Regions from separate parts of the Serratia nevei genome, predicted to be linked through region 3. Evidence: predicted binding sites of a transcription regulator. Region 3 holds the regulator's gene; each other region holds the start of a gene.
The links. The regulator LexA, encoded in region 3, represses DNA repair genes until DNA is damaged. The targets are predictions, from matches to a motif close to TNCTGTATGTACATACAGNA.

Region 1 (6,285 bases), 2.6 Mb from region 3:
TACGACGGTTATCAGAGCGTATGGCCGCTGGGGGCCGGATTTATCGAGCGCCAGCCGCTGTATCAGCTGTACTACCTGCTCAACCGCAGCAACCTGTTCGGCGGCCAGCATCTGGTGGCTGCGCAACGCGCGGTGGAGGCGCTGTTGCAGCCCGAGGCATCGTAACGTTCCGGGGCGCCGCTCGGCGCCCCGTTCATGGTTCAGGCCGCGCTGGCCAACTGCCCCAACAGGCGGATCACGAACCAGGCGATCACCGCAATCACGATCGGCAGGATATACAGCGGGAAGTACTGCAGAAAGATGGTGTGGTGCGGCAGCGTGATGCGCGCCTCCAGCTGCTGGCGCGTGTGCCCTTCGCTGCCCTTGGCCTGCTCCAAGATCATCTGGTCCTCCAACCCTTCGCGGATGAACTTGACCTGGCGTGACATGCGTGCGCCGGAAGCCTGCAGCGCCAGCCCGACGAAGATCAGTATGTAGATAATGATGAACATCAGATTGGCGCCGCTGAACAGGCTTTTATCCACGTCAGGCACCGGCGAGTTGTACCAGAAAAGGTTCAGGAACGGCGTATTGAAACGCACCATGTCCACCATCACGTGAACAAAATCCAGCATCACCGCGTTGATGCCCTTGGTTTTTTCACTGTGCTGATAGATGAAGCCCAGCACGGAAATCAGCGTCGACAGCAACGCCGGGATAAAAACCACCCATCCGAGAATGCGTTTCAAAATGGCGATACGCCCGGCCTGTTGATACGTCATGTGTTCCCCTTGTTAGCGACGTAACCGAATCGGCTAAGTCTACCTGCAGTTGGCGAAACTCGCCCACCGTTTTCTTCATTCCCGCTGTGCTACAAGCTTAGCCGAATTCGCCGAAATCAACTGCTTAACGACGTTCGCGCACTATCATTGAAGAGATAACGTTACCCGTTTAACCAGAGGCCGTCATGATTCGACTGATTATCTTATTGCTGGGCGCGCAGGCGCTGCACGGCCAGCGCCGCCTGCTGGTGCTGTTCGGTTGGCTGTGGATAGCCGCAGGGGCGCTGATGCTGTTCGACATCCTGCAGGATGGCCGGTCCGTGCTGGCGCTGGATGCGCTGGCGGTCATCCTGGCGCTGGAGGGGCTGGTGGCGATATCCGCCGCGCTGGTGATCGGCTCTTCGGCCAGCCGGCCGGTGCTGCTTAAGGGGCTGGGCTTCGTGTTTATGGCCTTTTTAATGTTGGACGTGCCCGCAGACGATAACATCGTCGCCACCGTGGTGTTTGGCAGCGCGCTGCTGCTTGACGGCGCCGTGCGCATCGCCTCCTCCACGGTGATTCAACACAGCCGATGGAAAGCCGTGGCGCTGGCGGGCGGCGGCGAAATCCTGCTTTCGTTGATGATTTTTGTCGGCTGGCCGGCGCCGCATCGGATGACGGTGCCCTTTTGCCTCGGCGTGATGATGGTGCTTTCCGGCTGGGCTTTATTGCGCATCGCCCGGAGACTGACAAGCTTTTCTCTGAATCAGCACCCAACCCGGCAGCCACCGCCCCCGGCGGATGAGACTGCGCCGCTCACGGTGTATGTCTGGACACCGATTGGTGCGGCTAAAGATCCGCGCCGACGTTACATCGTCGACCGATACATCGCGGCGGTCGACAACGGCGGCAATATCTCCACCGGTCATGCCGCCCTGGCGCTCGCACCGGATGTGTATATCAGTCACTACCCGCTCAACGACATCAGCCATTCCGTTCAGGATTTCCGCCAGTTGTTGCATGCCGGCGAACAGAACAACGTCGACGGACGTTTCCTGCCCGACCTGTCGGGCGAGATTGCCGCCTGGTGCCCCCCGGACAAGAAAATTCAGTTCTATCGCTATAACCCGGCGGCGCTGCGCGCATTCTGGTTACGCTACCGACAAGATGCGACTTACAACCTGACCCGGCGTAACTGCTCCACCACGGTCATCGGCGCGCTCGACAGTGCGTTGGAGGGCGTGCTGGGCGATAAACATCTGTGGCGCCGTTTTCTGTTATTGGTGCTGGATCCCAATCTGTGGATGCTGGCGGTACTGCGCAGCCGTGGCGAAAGCATGACCTGGACGCCGGGGTTGGTGCTGGACTATGCGCGCATGTTGCAACAGGTTACCGAGCGCCAACACCAACGCTGGTGGCTAAAGTTGCGCGAGATGTGGAATATCCTTCGCTTTGGCAAAAGCCAAACACGCAGGCAAAGATTTTAGTCTCGCCGTCGGCGATGATAGAGTGTCGGGCACATTCACCCGCGCCGGCAGGAGTTAACCGTTAATGGCTTATTCGCAACGCATTGAAACCGCAATTTTTGATATGGACGGCTTGTTGATCGATTCGGAACCGCTGTGGCTGCAGGCCGAGCTGGATATCTTCGGCGCGCTGGGTCTGGATCTGTCCGATCGCCACAAACTGCCGGACACCCTGGGGCTGCGCATCGATCTGGTGGTGAAAATGTGGTACCAGGCGATGCCGTGGCAAGGGGTTTCACTCGATGAGGTATCGGCACGGATTATCGAACGCGCCATCGAGCTGGTGCACGAGACGCGCCCGCTGCTGCCGGGCGTCCGGCAGGCGCTGGAACTGTGCCGCGAGCAGGGGCTGAACATCGGTCTCGCCTCCGCCTCGCCGCTGCACATGCAACAGCAGGTGCTGAAGATGTTCGATCTTGAGGGCTACTTCGATCAGCTGGTTTCCGCCGAATACCTGCCGTACAGCAAACCGCACCCGGAGGTCTACCTGATCGCCGCCGAACGGCTGGGCAGCGATCCGCTGCGCTGCATCACGCTGGAAGACTCCTTTAACGGCATGATCGCCACCAAGGCCGCGCGCATGCGCTCCATCGTGATCCCGGCCGCCGAATACCGCCACGATCCGCGCTGGGCGCTGGCAGACCACCAGCTGGAAACCCTGGAACAGCTCACCCCCGCCCACTTTGCCTGACCTGCGGCGCCGGCCACCGGCGCCCTGGCTTTCCGCTCAGCGCCATAAAAGGGATCCGTGCCGCAAAACAAACGAAACAGCGTTTCATTATTATTGAATCGGCATGCTGTTGTTATTATGCTGGGCGGCAGGGAAAGCGACGGTCCGCGAAACGTTGTCACTGCCACGCAGCGCTCTTCGCGGCCGCCGCTTCCTCCCGCCGCTGCGTACTGAAAACCGCCCTTGTTTCTCTCCGTTCCGCACCGCCCATTGCCCGCTTTTTGTTCACGCCCGTCAAAAGCGATGATTTGTTACGCACTGCCGTAACAAGCTGTTGTAAAACCGGGAAAAATAAACAATTGGTTACAGGGTAACTGCTTCCACTACTGGGAATTTTCCCATATACTGGATAAATTAACAGTTTACCAGCCGGAATCGCAACAGCATGACCGCGGAAGGACACCTTATATTCTCTGTCGCTTGCGCGATCTTCGCCAAGAAGGCGGAAGTGACGCCAGAGCTGGCTACCGGCGACTGGTGGCACATCATACCCGCCGCGCTGCTGACCTCGCTGCTGCCGGACATCGATCACCCCAAGTCGGTACTGGGCCAGCGTCTGCGCTGGATTGCCCTGCCCATCGCCCGCGCCTTCGGCCACCGCGGCTTCACCCACAGCCTGCTGGCGATCGCCGGCGGCATGGCGCTGTTCCAGCTGGACGTGCCGCGCAGCTGGCCGATCCCGGCCGACGCGCTGCACGCCATGATCATCGGTTACTTCAGCCATCTGCTGGCCGATATGCTCACTCCCGCCGGCGTTCCGCTGCTGTGGCCATGCCGCTGGCGTTTTCGCCTGCCGCTGCTCAACTCGCAAAAAGGCAATCAGCTCGAGCGCGTGCTGTGTCTGTGCCTGGTGGCGTTTGCCATCTGTTGGCAAGGTGATTTCACCCTGCCGGTGCAATCCTATGTCGAGCAAATCAGAAATATCAGACTCTGATCACAAAAATCCGCTCAACCCATCACCTTCATGTATATAAAACGAACAAAAACACACAAAAAGCTATATCAAATTCCATTTGGATATAAGTAGGCCACTCGGCAAACTGTTACGATATTTACATCGCGACATACGTGATGCGTAGTCGTTTTTATAAGAAAGATTATTGGAGACATTGGGGATGAATCTTCCGCTCGTGATTAACGTGCTGGTGTTTGTCGCGCTCCTGTTGCTGTTGGCGCAAACCCGCCACAAGCAATGGAGCCTGGCGAAAAAAGTGCTGGTCGGCCTGGTGGTCGGCGTGGTGTTCGGCCTGGGCCTGCAGCTGGTGTACGGCTCCGACAACCCGGTGCTGAAAGAATCCATCAGCTGGTTCAACATCGTCGGCAACGGCTATGTGCAGCTGCTGCAAATGATCGTCATGCCGCTGGTGTTCGCCTCGATCCTGAGCGCGGTGGCCAAGCTGCACAACGCCTCTTCTCTGGGCAAAATCAGCGTCCTGACTATCGGCACGCTGCTGTTCACCACGCTGATCTCGGCGCTGGTGGGCGTGCTGGTCACCAACCTGTTCGGCCTGACCGCCGAAGGCCTGGTGCAGGGCGCGCAGGAAAGCGCGCGCCTGACGGCGATCCAGACCAACTACGTGGGTAAACTGGCCGACCTGACCGTGCCGCAGATGGTGCTGTCGTTCATCCCGAAAAACCCGTTCGCCGATCTGACCGGGGCCAGCCCGACGTCGATCATTAGCGTGGTGATTTTCGCCACCTTCCTCGGCGTGGCATCGCTGCAGCTGCTGAAAGACGACAAGCCGAAAGGCGAGCGCGTACTGGTGGCTATCGACACCCTGCAGGCCTGGGTGATGAAGCTGGTGCGTCTGGTCATGAAGCTGACGCCGTACGGCGTGCTGGCGCTGATGACCAAAGTGGTCGCCGGTTCCAACATTCACGACATCGTCAAGCTCGGCAGCTTTGTGGTGGCCTCGTACATCGGCCTGGCCATCATGTTCGTGGTGCACGCTGTGCTGCTGGCCTTCACCGGCGTTAACCCGATGAAGTTCTTCCGCAAGGTGTGGCCGGTGATCACCTTCGCCTTCACCAGCCGCTCGAGCGCCGCCAGCATTCCATTGAACGTGGAAGCGCAGACCCGCCGCCTGGGCGTGCCGGAATCCATCGCCAGCTTCTCGGCGTCGTTCGGTGCCACCATCGGCCAGAACGGCTGTGCGGGCCTCTACCCGGCAATGCTGGCGGTAATGGTTGCGCCGACCGTCGGCATCAACCCGCTGGATCCGGTGTGGATCGCCACCCTGGTCGGCATCGTCACCATCAGCTCCGCCGGCGTAGCGGGCGTGGGCGGAGGCGCGACCTTCGCCGCGCTGATCGTGCTGCCGGCGATGGGCCTGCCGGTGACGCTGGTCGCGCTGCTGATCTCGGTCGAACCGCTGATCGACATGGGCCGTACCGCGCTGAACGTCAACGGCTCCATGGCGGCAGGCACCATCACCAGCCAGCTGATGAAGCAAACCGACAAAGCCGTGATGGACAGCGAAGACGAAGTCGAATTGGCTCACCGTTAACGCCGTCTCAAAACGAAAAAACCGGGGATTATCCCCGGTTTTTTTATGCCCCGCGCTCGGTCGTTACGGCCGCTCGCCGTTCGCCAGCCGCCGGTTGATGTCGGCGATCACCCCCGGCAAGTGCGCCAGCGTGTCTATCACATAGTGCGCGCCCGCCGCGTACAGCTTATCGGCAGCCGCCGTACGGCGCAGCTCTATCCCACCTTCCGCCATTTGGCGGTACTCCTGCCAGGTCGCGCCAAACTCATTGCCGGACAGCGCCAATCCGACGCTCCACATCCCGGCGTTCAGCCCTTCAGCAATGCCCGGCACCGCGTCGTCCACCTTCACGCAGTGCGCCACCGCATCGATGCCCAGCGCGATAACGTTCTGCAACGCCATCCACGGCCCCGGCCGGCCACCGGCCGCGAGATCGTCAGTGGCGACCCAGTAATCTGGCGCGTAGCCGCGCTGCGCGGCGGCAGGCACCAGCACCTCCATCACCGCACGCGGATAACCGGAGCAGGAGCCGATTTTAATGCCCTGTTCGCGCAGCCCGGCAATCACCTGCGGCACACCTTCGATGGGATCGGCGAAGTCGATCACTTTGGCGATTTGCAGCGGCATAAACGCCTGATACAGCGCGTCGATGTCCTGATGGGTCATCGAACGGCCCAGCTTCTGCCGCCAGCGCGCGTCGACCGCCGGCAGCTTGCCTAGCGCCTCGATGTGCTGCCATTTACCCAGCCCCATCGGAATGCGCGCCTCCGCCAGGCTGATGTCGATATCGAAGGTTTGTTTGA
Region 2 (6,285 bases), 1.4 Mb from region 3:
CACCACGGTGCGCGCCTACTCGATGGCCAACTACCCGGAAGAGAAGGGCATCATCATGCTCAACGTGCGTATCGCCACGCCGCCGCCAAACAACCCGGACGTGCCGCCGGGCATCATGTCTTCCTATATCTGGTCGCTGAAGGCGGGTGACAAGGTGACCATCTCCGGGCCATTCGGCGAGTTCTTCGCCAAGGAAACCGACGCCGAAATGATCTTCATCGGCGGCGGCGCGGGCATGGCGCCGATGCGTTCGCACATCTTCGATCAGCTCAAGCGCCTGAACTCGAAGCGCAAGATCACCTTCTGGTACGGCGCGCGTTCGCTGCGCGAGATGTTCTATGAAGACGACTTCAACCAGCTGCAGGCGGAGAACGACAACTTCACCTGGCACGTGGCGCTGTCGGATCCGCAGCCGGAAGATAACTGGACCGGCTACACCGGCTTTATCCATAATGTCCTGCTGGAGAACTACCTGAGGAATCACCCGGCGCCGGAGGACTGCGAGTTTTACATGTGCGGGCCGCCGATGATGAACGCTGCGGTGATCAAGATGCTGAAAGATCTGGGCGTCGAAGACGAAAACATCATGCTGGATGACTTTGGTGGCTAAATGCGCGCATTGGCGATGAAGAACTGGCTGACGGGCGTGGCGCTGAGCGCCACCCTGCTGCTGACCGGCTGCGGGCCGGAACAGGTGGACCTGACGGGTAAAACCATGGGCACCTCGTATTCGATCCGTTATGTGACCGGCGACGATACGCCGTCGGCGCGCGAGATGCAGGCGGAGATCGATAAACGGCTGGAGCAGGTGAACGACCAGATGTCCACCTACCGGCCGGACTCCGAGCTGAGCCGCTTCAACGCCAGCCGCGACATTGACCGGCCATTCCCGGTTTCGCCGGCGACCGCCGAGGTGGTGCGCGAAGCGCTGCGCATCAACCGCGTGACCGATGGCGCGCTGGACGTGACCGTCGGGCCGCTGGTCAATCTGTGGGGCTTCGGCCCGGAAGGGCGGCCGGATAAAGTGCCGAGCGAGGCGGAGCTGGCGCACCGCCGCGCCTGGACCGGTGCCGATAAACTGACGGTGCAGGGCAGCGCGCTGGTGAAAAGCATCCCCGAGCTGTATGTCGACCTGTCGTCGATCGCCAAAGGATACGGCGTGGACGTGGTGGCGGAGTATCTGCAATCGCAACACGTGCAAAATTACATGGTGGATATCGGCGGTGAGGTGCGCACGCGCGGGCGCAACGGCGAGCAAAAGCCGTGGCGCATCGCCATCGAGCGCCCGACCGCCGGTGCGCAGCAGCAGGCGCAGTTGGTGATCCAGCCAGGGGAGATGTCGATCGCCACCTCGGGTGACTATCGCAACTACTTCGAGCAGGACGGGGTGCGCTATTCGCACACCATCGATCCTATCACCGGCCGGCCGATCAACCACCGCCTGGTGTCGATCACCGTACTGAGCCCGACCTGTATGACCGCTGACGGCCTGTCCACCGGCCTGAACGTGATGGGGCCGGAGCGCGGCCTGGCGCTGGCCAATCTGCTCGGTATCCCGGTGTTCATGATCGTGAAAACCGCCGACGGGTTTGAGGAGCGTTATTCGGACGCGTTCAAACCCTACCTGAAAAAGAGTTCGTGAGGTTGCTATGCTGACGGTATTCGCCGCCACCTTCGTGTTGTTCCTGCTGATCGTCGGCGGGATGTCGCTGGGCTACGTGTTCAAACGCAAAAGCCTGCAGGGCAGCTGCGGCGGCATCACCGCATTGGGGATGGAGAAAGTCTGCGACTGCCCGGAACCTTGCGATGCGCGCAAAAAGCGCGAAGCCAAAGCGGCGCAGCGGCGCGAGCAGCTGGACAAGCACCGCATTCTGTAGCTGTAGCGAAAACCCGGCCTTGGCCGGGTTTTTTATTTGGGCCTTGTCGAAAGGCGTATGAAAGTCTGGCTAGGCGCGATTAACAATGGCGTGAATTTTCAGGGTGTAACGGATAAAACGATCGCCAGAAAATACGAATATGCGCTTTCTCAGTTTTTTAAGCAGAGGTAACAGGATGAACCGCATTATTTTGGCTGGAACGCTGACTTTGCTGCTCGCCGGCTGTATGCACATGAACGATCCGAGGCCAAAGAACTACGCGGCCAGCGTCGCTGTCGTTGATAACCACGTTTGCGTGCGGGTTCAACCGGAAGGGGACGAGCGGTTGGCCGGCGTCATTATCGAAGAAATCGGCAACGCCAACGCTATCTTCGGCAAGAACTTCGCGGATAACGAGATGCCTGCGGTCACCGCGGCTACGTGCATTTCTGACGATAACTATAAATTCGAGGGCGGGAGGTCTTACGGGGTTTCGGTAACGCTGTTGTCGCGGGATAAACGAAGTAAAGGTATTGAGCCTGCTGCCCGGCTATTTGGGGCAGGGTTTAGCGTACGCAATGAAAATGGCATCATCCAGGTGGTTCCTGCTCACTAACGGATGTTGAAAGCCGGGGGGCATAAGGTGGGTTTGTCGAACCGCCTTATGCCCTTGGCCGATGATTTATTTCGCCTTGCGGAAGCTTTTCGCCTCGGCCGGTGAGTTGACCATCACGCCGTCGGCGCCCAGCGCCAGCGCCTGCTGATACTCCTGCGGCGAGTTGACGCCGAACAGGATGATGTGCGCCGGGCCCTGCGAGCGGAAGCAGTCCATCGACTCTTTATCCCAGGTCAGAAACGCCTTCGAACGCCCTTCGCCGAGGGTATATTTCTCCACCACTTCCACCTCGCGCTTCAGCTCCAGCCCGTACCAGCGCGGCTGCCGGTTATCCGGTTTGACGTCGCACTGGTGCGCCATGGTGACGTTGGCCAGCAGCGTGCGGGTCTCGTCGCGGCTTTCGAAGCGCGGGATGGCCGGCGGCAGCACCTGCAGGTATTTGGCGTCGGTGGAGTAGACGCGGATGCGGTTCAGGCTGTCGGTGCTTTCCAGCGTCGCCAGCAGCGCCTGGCCAAACTGCGCCGGATCGGCGTCCGGGGATTTGATGTCCAGATAGAAGGTGACGTGCGGAAACGCTTTAAGCACGTCGTCCAGCCGCGGAATGCCGATGCCCTGGCCGCGGAACGGGTGCGTATCCCCCCTGGCGAAGGCCCAGCCAGCGTCGGTCTCGGCCAGCTGCGCGGCGGTATAGGCAGAGACCGGGCCCTGCCGGTTGGTCAACGCTTTCAGATCCGAAGGGCGATACAGCACGATGACGCCGTCTTTGGATTCTTGCAGGGTGATCCAGATGGCGTCGGCGCCGTTTTTCAGCGCGGTTTCGATGGCGATGCGGGTGTTCTCCGGCGCATCGGCGGTGCCGCCGCGGTGGGCGACGATCGCCGGCGCGTGACCGGCAGCGCTGGCCGCCAGCGCGCTCAGCGACAGCGCGGAAGCCAGCAGCAAATAAGAAAATCTGATCATGTAGGGTACCCTGTCGTTATCGTTGTGGTGAGCCGCACGGGATGGCGGAAATCATACTATTGAAAAATTAAGCTTTTTTAACAACGCGGAAATATCTGGCGGAAACGGTGCTTTCGTCGAATCCTGCGGCCTTGAGCTTTCGGTATCTGACTGTATACTTATACAGTGTTACTGGAGGGTGCGATGCGTAAAATCATTCATGTCGATATGGACTGCTTCTTCGCGGCGGTGGAAATGCGCGACGATCCCAGCCTGCGCGATATCCCGCTGGCGATTGGCGGCAGCGCCGATCGCCGCGGGGTGATCAGCACCGCCAACTACCCGGCGCGGCGCTACGGCGTACACAGCGCCATGTCCACGGCAATGGCGCTCAAGCTGTGCCCGCACCTCACCCTGTTGCCGGGGCGCATGGCGGCCTACAAAGAGGCCTCGCTGCATATCCGCGAAATCTTCGCCCGGTATACTCCGCTGATCGAGCCGCTGTCGCTCGATGAAGCCTACCTCGACGTGACCGACAGCCCGCAATGCAATGGCTCGGCAACGCTGATCGCCCAGGAGATCCGCCAGGCGATCGCCGACGAACTGAACCTCACCGCCTCGGCCGGCGTTGCGCCGATCAAGTTTCTCGCCAAAATCGCCTCCGAGATAAACAAGCCGAACGGGCAATACGTGATCACGCCGGCGCAGGTGCCGGCGTTTTTGCAACAGCTGCCGCTCAGCAAGATCCCCGGCGTCGGCAAGGTGACCGCCAAGCGGCTGGAAGAGGTGGGGCTTATCACCTGCGCCGACGTGCAGCAATACGATTTGGCACAGCTGCTCAAGCGCTTCGGCAAATTCGGCCGGGTGCTGTGGGAGCGCTGTCAAGGCATCGATCGGCGCGAAATCTCGGCGGAGCGGCTGCGCAAATCGGTGGGGGTGGAGCGCACGCTGGCGGAAGACATTCACGACTGGGAAGACTGCGAAACGCTGATTATCGACAAACTCTATCCCGAGCTGGAGATGCGACTGCGCAAGGTGAAGCCGGATCTGCACATCGCCCGGCAGGGCGTGAAGCTGAAGTTTCAGGATTTTCAGCAAACCACCCAGGAGCACGTGTTCCCGGTGCTGAACCGGCAGGATTTGCTGGAGGTGGCGCGGCAGGCGTGGCGCGAGCGGCGCGAAGGGCGCGGCGTGCGGCTGGTGGGGCTGCATGTGACGCTGCTCGATCCGCAGCTGGAGCGGCAGCTGGCACTGCCTTGGGAATAAAAAAGCCGGCGGTCGCCGGCTTTTTGCGTTAAGCGCGCAGCTTACGCGCGCTCAGGGATCGCTTTCAGCAGCGAGGTCAGCAGCTTCCAGTACAGACCGACGCTTTCGATATGCACCTGCTCATCCGGCGAGTGCGGGCCGGTGATGGTTGGCCCGATCGATACCATGTCCATGTCTGGATACGGCTTTTTGAACAGACCGCATTCCAGACCGGCGTGGATCACCATGATGTTCGGCGTCTTGTCGAACAGCTCCTGATACAGCTCGCGCACCAGGTGCATCACCGGCGAGTCGGCGTCCGGCTGCCAGCCCGGGTAGCCGCCCTTCGGTGCCACCTTGGCGCCGGCCAGCTGGCCCAGCGCGGTCAGCATCTCGACCACGTAGTCTTTGCCGCTGTCGATCAGGGAGCGGATCAGGCAGATGATTTCCGCTTCGTTTTCGCTGGTGGTGACCACCCCGACGTTCAGCGAGGTTTCCACCACGCCTTTTACCGCGTCGCTCATGCGGATCACGCCGTTCGGCGTGCCGTTCAGCAGCGCCAGGAAACGCTGCTGGCTGTCGGCGCTCAGCGCCTGCGAAGCGCTGGTGGTCGGCTCCAGCAGCACGGTGATGTTCTTCTCTTTGGCGGAGAGTTCGTTCTGCAGCACCGCCAGGAACTCCTGGCTCAGGGCTTTCAGCGCGTCGGCCTTGTCCGCCGGCACCGCAACCACCGCGGAGGCTTCACGCGGGATGGCGTTGCGCAGGGTGCCGCCGTTCAGATCCAGCACGCGCAGGTTCAGCGCCGCCGCATGGGCGAACAGGAAGCGCGCCAGCAGCTTGTTGGCGTTGCCCAGCCCGACGTGGATCTCGGCGCCGGAGTGGCCGCCTTTCAGGCCCTTGAGGGTCAGCTTCAGGGTTTGGTAACCGGCCGGCACCGCTTCGCGCTGCAGCGGCAGGGTGGTGATGAAGTCGATACCGCCGGCGCAACCCATGTAGATTTCGCCTTCTTCTTCGGAGTCGGTATTGATCAGTATGTCCGCCTGCAGCCAGTTCGGCTGCAGCCCGAAGGCGCCGTCCATGCCCGCTTCTTCGGTCATGGTCAGCAGCACTTCCAGCGGGCCGTGCTCAACGCTGTCGTCGGCCAGCACCGCCAGGGCGGAGGCCATGCCGATGCCGTTGTCGGCGCCCAGCGTGGTGCCGCGCGCTTTCACCCACTCGCCGGCGATATAAGGCTGGATCGGATCCTTGGCGAAGTCGTGTACGGTGTCGTTATTCTTTTGCGGCACCATGTCCAGGTGCGCCTGCAGCGCGACCGGCTTGCGGTTTTCCATGCCTTTGGTGGCCGGCTTGCGCAGCAGGATATTGCCGACCCGATCGCGCTCTGCGTGCAGGTTCTTTTCTTTGGCCCAGGTGAGGATGTGCTGCGCCAGCGCTTCTTCATGATAAGAAGGGTGTGGGATAGAACAGATCTTGGCGAAAATATCCCACAGCGGCTGTGGCGAAAGCTGAGACAATTCAGACACTATAAGTCTCCTGTGACGGCAGGCTCCGACAGGACGGGCGTGCCGCGCGGTTAAGGTGAGTGGGCATCTGTGCGTCGTGGCACGATCATCAGAGAATATCACTTTA
Region 3 (6,285 bases):
TCAAAATTAAATTATTTAACACTATTAAACATCAGAGCAGTCATTATTGATAGTTAACTAATCCATTGAGAATGCAACGGCACACTTTAATCAAGGGAGCTCTTAGCAAGATAAAATTACTGTATAATCTGAGTTAGAATCAAGTTTTCAGGATGAAAATCAGGTTGTTAACTCAAGCGCTTGAAATCACTAACCGTAACCATTAAAAAGGCAATCATGAAGAAATTAGAATCATTACAGTACGCTAGGGCGATAGCAGCAATGCTTGTCGTCATAGACCATACTGTAACGCAATTCTCACTCTACCAGTCTACAGGTATTGACTTTATTGATACAATGTTAAAGAAAACAATCAACATGGGAAATATAGGCGTATATGTTTTCTTTGCCATTAGTGGTTATATAATGTCCTATACGACAAAAAATAAAAATTTCGACATTTCATATGCTAAGATATTTATACAAAAAAGGATAAAGAGGATATATCCTTTATATTGGATATATCTTTCAATATTTATTGCGCTATGGGCTATTGGCCTAGCTATGCGCTCCCACCACTATAGCCTTTCTCAAATAATATGTTCATACATCCTAATACCTTATGGTGTAACTGATGATAAAATAACGCCACCAGTCTTGACTCAAGCGTGGACATTAAGATACGAAATGTTTTTTTATATAACATTTGCATTTTTTATAATGTTAGGAATAAATAAAAAAATCATGCCAATGTTACTACTCGTGTTCTTTTCGGCATTAGTAGTGATTTCACAATTAAACCTATTCCCATTGAGCGAATTAAATATATTCTTCTCAAATTGGCTACTTTTGCTTTTCGTTGCAGGGATATTATTAGAAAAGAACCAAGATGTTATAACCAAATTATTGACAAAAACAAAAAACCATACCCTGTGGGTAATTGCAACCCTACTTATACTAATAGCAACCTACATTGACAAACCAGTTATTATAGATTACGTGTTAAGTATATTGATACTGATTTTTATCTTGCCGATTGACCAGGGAAGGAAAAGCCTCTTAAAAATTGGTGATGCTTCATACACAATATATTTGAGTCACTCATTTATAGTTCTGGCTTACGGGATTATAACCAAAAACACATCAAGTATGTGGATATGTCTGTTAGCAGGTTTAATAACAATATTCGCCTCTGCAACTCTGGGTATATTCCTGTATGAAAAAATAGAAAAAAGAATACATCGTTAACTGACATAAAAATGATTGATAGCCACTTAAATTAAGTGGCTATCATCTTTATTAGCACATCCCTCAGTCTCACGCCCCATAAACACAGCCAACATTAACCCCTCTCAAAAAAAGACAAAAAAGATCACAATAAGCAATACACCCAATAAGAATATTATTAATAAATCTGTCACTGCACGTTTAAATAATTATTACTAGACCCCTGCGCGAAAAATCCTCTATCACCAATTTTGTCCACATCTTGCCACACATAGAGACCAGTTCTTCATCGCGCTGTCGTACTCCAGGTCCGTCATCACACAAGGCTCCTGTTCGTCACGCGGGTGAAGCGCGTTATACCGCTCTCGCCAGCGGCTCTCCAGCGCTAAAATCGGCAACGTTGATTTGCCGCCCGGTGGAGGGAAAAAGTTGTGATGCATCTCTCTTTTAGCGCACTCAGCGCGCCTTTCCCTGCGCAATCCTCAGGGGAAAAGGGGGCAACTCTCGGCGATTCGCCGTAATCATGGTAAAATCGGCTTTTTTACGTACCGGGATATTTGCGATGAACTCAACCACCCAGGAAAAGCTGCTGGCGCAGGCGGAACGCCTCTGCCAACAACGCAATGTGCGATTGACGCCGCAACGGCTGGAAGTGCTGCGTCTGATGACTCAGCAACCCGGTGCAATCAGCGCTTATGACCTGCTCGATCTGCTGCGCGTCGCCGAACCGCAAGCCAAGCCGCCGACGGTCTATCGCGCGCTGGATTTTCTGCTGGAGCAAGGGTTTATCCATAGAGTGGAGTCCGCCAACAGCTACGTGCTGTGCCACCACTTCGAACAGCCGATGCACACGTCCGCACTGTTTATCTGCGACCGCTGCGGCCAGGTGACCGAACGCACTACCGAAGGCGTAGAGGAAACGCTGCAGAAGCTGGCGCAGGAAGCCGGATTTGCGCTGCGGCACAGCGTGGTGGAAGCGCACGGCCTGTGCGCCGGCTGCGTGGAGGTTGAGGCGTGCGACAGCAAGCATGACTGCGCCGAACACGATCACAGCATCGCCATCAAGAAGAAGTAAGACGAAGTCAGGTACCTCCCTGTACCTGCGGCCGGGGCGCCAGAGGATGAGAGCGACGCCGGCCTGAGTTGGGCAAGCCGCCTTCAATGGCGGCCCTGCAAATTACCAGCGGTGTTTGGTGTGATCTTCCCAGGCTTTCACCTCTTTCTCGGCCGCCTCTTTCTGGTAACCGTAGCGCTCCTGGATTTTGCCGACCAGCTGTTCGCGTTTCCCTTCGATGACCGTCAGATCGTCATCGGTCAGCTTGCCCCATTTTTCCTTCACTTTGCCTTTAAGCTGCTTCCAGTTACCGTCGGCTTGATCTTTATTCATAGTCTCTCCGTTAACCTGTGGTGAATCAGTGATCCCTGTCGCCGGCCGGGGTTAACCAGAAATTTTTCTGGCCGATATGCCCTTCACCTTAAGGAATATCTCTCCCCTTCATTCGCCAGCCACATGATTCATTATAGTTAAACATGGAAATAAAAAAGCCATATGACAGAATAAAAAACCATTAAGAAATGAAATAAACATAAAAAACGCCAACAAACAACAAACTAAGCCGGGCAAAACCAGGCTGAAAACATGTAAGCAAACATGAATAAAAACATAAGAAAAATTAATAATTAACCCAACAAGGCGTGCGGTTTAGCGTGCGGCAAACCAGCTGCCGCGCACCTGATGGCGGTGCCAAATCCAGCCCAGTGCCAGACCGCGCAGCGCCAGAAACACCGCCAGCGCCAGCCAGAGTCCGTGGTTGCCAAGCAGCGGCACGCTGAACAGCGCCAGACCGTATCCCGCCGCAGCCACCGCCATGCTGTTGCGCATCTCGGCACCGCGCGTGGCACCGATAAACATGCCGTCCAGCAAATAGCACCACACCCCGACCAGCGGCAGGATGACCTGCCACGGTAAATAGTGGGCGGCCAACGCACGCAGCTCCGGCAAGGAGGTCAACGCCGCCACGATCTGCTGGCCGGTAACGGCATACGCCAGGGCGAAGGCCAGCGCGACCAGCCCTGCCTGCCTGCAGGCCGCGTGCCACACCTTGCGCAGCTGGCTGTCGTCCCGGGCACCGTAGGCGTGGCCCGAATGGGCTTCCACCGCATAAGCGAAGCCGTCGAGCGCATAGGCGGTGAACGTCAGCAGATTCATCAATACCGCGTTGACCGCCACCACGTCGCTTCCCAGGCGAGCACCGAAGATGGTCAGCGATGCAAAGCACAGCTGCAGCAGCAATGAACGCAACATGATGTCGCGGTTAAGCGCCAGCAGCCGACGCAGATCGCCACGCCAGGCCTGGCGCAGCATCGGCAGGGTGATACCGCGCAGGCACATCACCCGCCACGCCAGCCACAGGCCGAGCAGCAGCGTGGCGTATTCGGCGATGGCGGTTGCCGCCGCCGCCCCTCGCACGTTCCAGCCCAGGCCCATCACCAGCCAGATATCCAGCACGATGTTCAGCAGGTTGCCGACAATCAGCAGGATCACCGGCGCACGCACATACTGCACGCCGAGCAGCCAGCCCAGCAGCACCAGATTAGCCAGCGCCGCCGGCGCGCTCAGCCAACGGATCTCAAGAAAACGCCGCGCCTGTTCCAGCACCTCGCCATTGCCACCGACGATCCGCAGCGCCAGTTCGATCAGCGGATAGCGCAACAGGACGATCGCCACCCCGGCCAGCAGCGCCAGCAGAAGCGGCTGCATAAAGGCGCGCGCCAGCGCCTGCGGGTTCTGTGCCCCCAGCGCCTGCGCCGCCAGGCCGGTGGTGCTCATGCGCAGGAACAACAGCAGCATGAACAGGAAGCTGGTCGCCACCGCGCCGATCGCGACGCCCCCCAGGTAGATCGGGCTGTCGAGGTGGCCGATCACCGCGGTGTCCACCAGCCCGAGCAGCGGTACGGTGATATTGGAGAAAATCATCGGCAGAGCCAGGCGCCACAGGGCTTTATCGGTGTCGCTGGTGAAGGCGGAAATCAAGCGCATGATGAGATGTTCCCGTAGCAGTGGCGAAGGGCAAGGTCAGAAACAAAAACGCCCCAGAACAGGGGCGATTGATACAAGAGGCGGCACTGAGAGTGCGACGATTAAATCCAGTCACCGTTGCGGATCACGCCGACCGCCAGCCCTTCGATAGTGAAATTCTGCTGGCGCAGATCGACCACGATCGGTTGGAATTCGTTGTTCTCCGGCAGCAGCTCGACCACGTTGCCGTGTTTTTTCAGGCGCTTGACCGTCACTTCGTCTTCGATGCGCGCCACCACGACCTGGCCGTTGCGCACGTCTTGCGTTTTATGCACCGCCAGCAGATCGCCGTCCAGAATGCCGATGTCGCGCATCGACATGCCGTTCACCCGCAGCAGGAAATCGGCGCTCGGTTTAAACAGGGAAGGATCCACCTGGTAGTGCCCTTCGATGTGCTGCTGCGCCAGCAGCGGCTCGCCGGCGGCGACGCGGCCGATCAGCGGCAGCCCTTCTTCTTCTTCCATCAACAGGCGGATACCGCGCGAGGCACCGGAGACGATTTCGATCACGCCTTTGCGTGCCAGCGCCTTCAGGTGTTCTTCGGCGGCGTTAGGCGAGCGGAACCCCAGACGCATCGCGATCTCGGCACGCGTTGGCGGCATGCCCGTTTGCGAAATATGATCGCGAATCAGATCGTAGACCTCTTGCTGTCTGGTAGTTAGTGCTTTCATTCCGCCCCCTGTTTGTTTATACAGTCTTGCTGTGAGTATATACAGGTAAGCGCGGATTGGGAACCGAAGAATAAATAAAAATCAGTCAGTAGGCGCCTTTCGTCAGCCAAAATGCTGCCATAAGACCGTGCCCCAAACGAACAGCGCCAGCACGATCGCCAGCGACACCGCCGCCGATCCCATGTCCTTGGCCCGACCGGACAGTTCGTGATGTTCGCTGCCGATGCGATCCACCACCGCCTCGATCGCGCTGTTCAGGATCTCGACGATCATCACCAGCGCTACCGATCCGATCAATAAAATGCGCGCTATCGCACCCACATCCAGCCAGACAGCCAGTATGATAGCCAGCAGGGTGAGCACCAGCTCCTGGCGGAAAGCCGCTTCGTGCTGCCAGGCGGCGGAAAGCCCTTTATAAGAATAGCCGGCGGCCTTGATGATGCGGGTCAGTCCGGTTGCTTGGTTTGCCATGTTTTCGTGCCTTTCTCAGAGGTCGGTCATAATAAAAAGAGTCTAGAACAGTCCGCGCTGACGGCTCTCGGTTTTCGAACACCACAGATCTGCTACCCGGTTTCTGGTATGCTTGCGGCGCATTGCTAACAAGAGGCTTCACGTTGTTTATGTCAGGTTGGCGTAAAATTTATTATAAAATATTGAATTTACCACTTAAATTGTTGGTAAGAAGTAAGGTCATCCCTTCAGATCCGGTTACCGAGCTAGGGTTGGATCCCTCACGGCCGATTTTGTATGTTTTACCTTACAATTCCAAGGCGGATTTGCTGACGCTGCGCACCCAGTGCCTGGCGCAGGATCTGCCCGATCCGCTCAACTCGCTGGAGATCGACGGCACCGTGCTGCCGAGCTACGTGTTCATTCACGACGGCCCGCGCGTGTTCCGCTACTACACCCCGAAAGAAGAGTCGGTAAAGCTGTTCCACGACTATCTGGATCTGCACCGCAGCAATCCGGATCTCGACATTCAGATGCTGCCGGTTTCGGTGATGTTCGGCCGCTCGCCGGGCCGCGAAGGCCACGGCACGCCGCACCTGCGTCTGTTGAACGGCGTGCAGAAATTCTTCGCCGTGCTGTGGCTCGGCCGCGACAGCTTCGTGCGTTTCTCCAACACCGTTTCGCTGCGCCGCATGGCCACCGAGCACGGCACGGATAAAACCATCGCGCAGAAACTGGCGCGCGTGGCGCGCATGCACTTCTCGCGTCAGCGCCTGGCCGCGGTAGGCCCGAGCCTGCCGGCCCGCCAGGATCTGTTCAACAAGCTGTTGGCGTCCAAAGCGATCGAAAAAGCGGTCGAGGACGAAGCGCGCAGCAAGA

Region 1: V8N38_RS10845 (metal-dependent hydrolase) is a predicted target of LexA. The motif match lies at 3,340-3,359, and genes of this name have one in related genera.
Region 2: dinB (DNA polymerase IV) is a predicted target of LexA. The motif match lies at 3,581-3,600, and genes of this name have one in related genera.

Annotation. Positions count from the first base shown of each region.
Region 1 is NZ_CP149940.1:2,243,614-2,249,898, reverse strand. It holds gene V8N38_RS10865 (fructosamine kinase family protein) at 1-165, shown strand, start outside; gene V8N38_RS10860 (YniB family protein) at 201-761, opposite strand; gene V8N38_RS10855 (HdeD family acid-resistance protein) at 947-2,227, shown strand; gene hxpB (hexitol phosphatase HxpB) at 2,292-2,957, shown strand; gene V8N38_RS10845 (metal-dependent hydrolase) at 3,382-3,930, shown strand; gene V8N38_RS10840 (L-cystine transporter) at 4,112-5,503, shown strand; gene phnX (phosphonoacetaldehyde hydrolase) at 5,567-6,285, opposite strand, start outside.
Region 2 is NZ_CP149940.1:905,159-911,443, forward strand. It holds gene nqrF (NADH:ubiquinone reductase (Na(+)-transporting) subunit F) at 1-610, shown strand, start outside; gene V8N38_RS04210 (FAD:protein FMN transferase) at 611-1,642, shown strand; gene nqrM ((Na+)-NQR maturation NqrM) at 1,650-1,877, shown strand; gene V8N38_RS04220 (putative T6SS immunity periplasmic lipoprotein) at 2,053-2,472, shown strand; gene V8N38_RS04225 (glycerophosphodiester phosphodiesterase family protein) at 2,539-3,432, opposite strand; gene dinB (DNA polymerase IV) at 3,616-4,677, shown strand; gene pepD (beta-Ala-His dipeptidase) at 4,719-6,179, opposite strand.
Region 3 is NZ_CP149940.1:4,847,709-4,853,993, forward strand. It holds gene V8N38_RS23160 (acyltransferase family protein) at 217-1,227, shown strand; gene zur (zinc uptake transcriptional repressor Zur) at 1,769-2,281, shown strand; gene V8N38_RS23170 (CsbD family protein) at 2,384-2,593, opposite strand; gene dinF (MATE family efflux transporter DinF) at 2,909-4,246, opposite strand; gene lexA (transcriptional repressor LexA) at 4,348-4,956, opposite strand; gene V8N38_RS23185 (diacylglycerol kinase) at 5,059-5,427, opposite strand; gene plsB (glycerol-3-phosphate 1-O-acyltransferase PlsB) at 5,577-6,285, shown strand, end outside.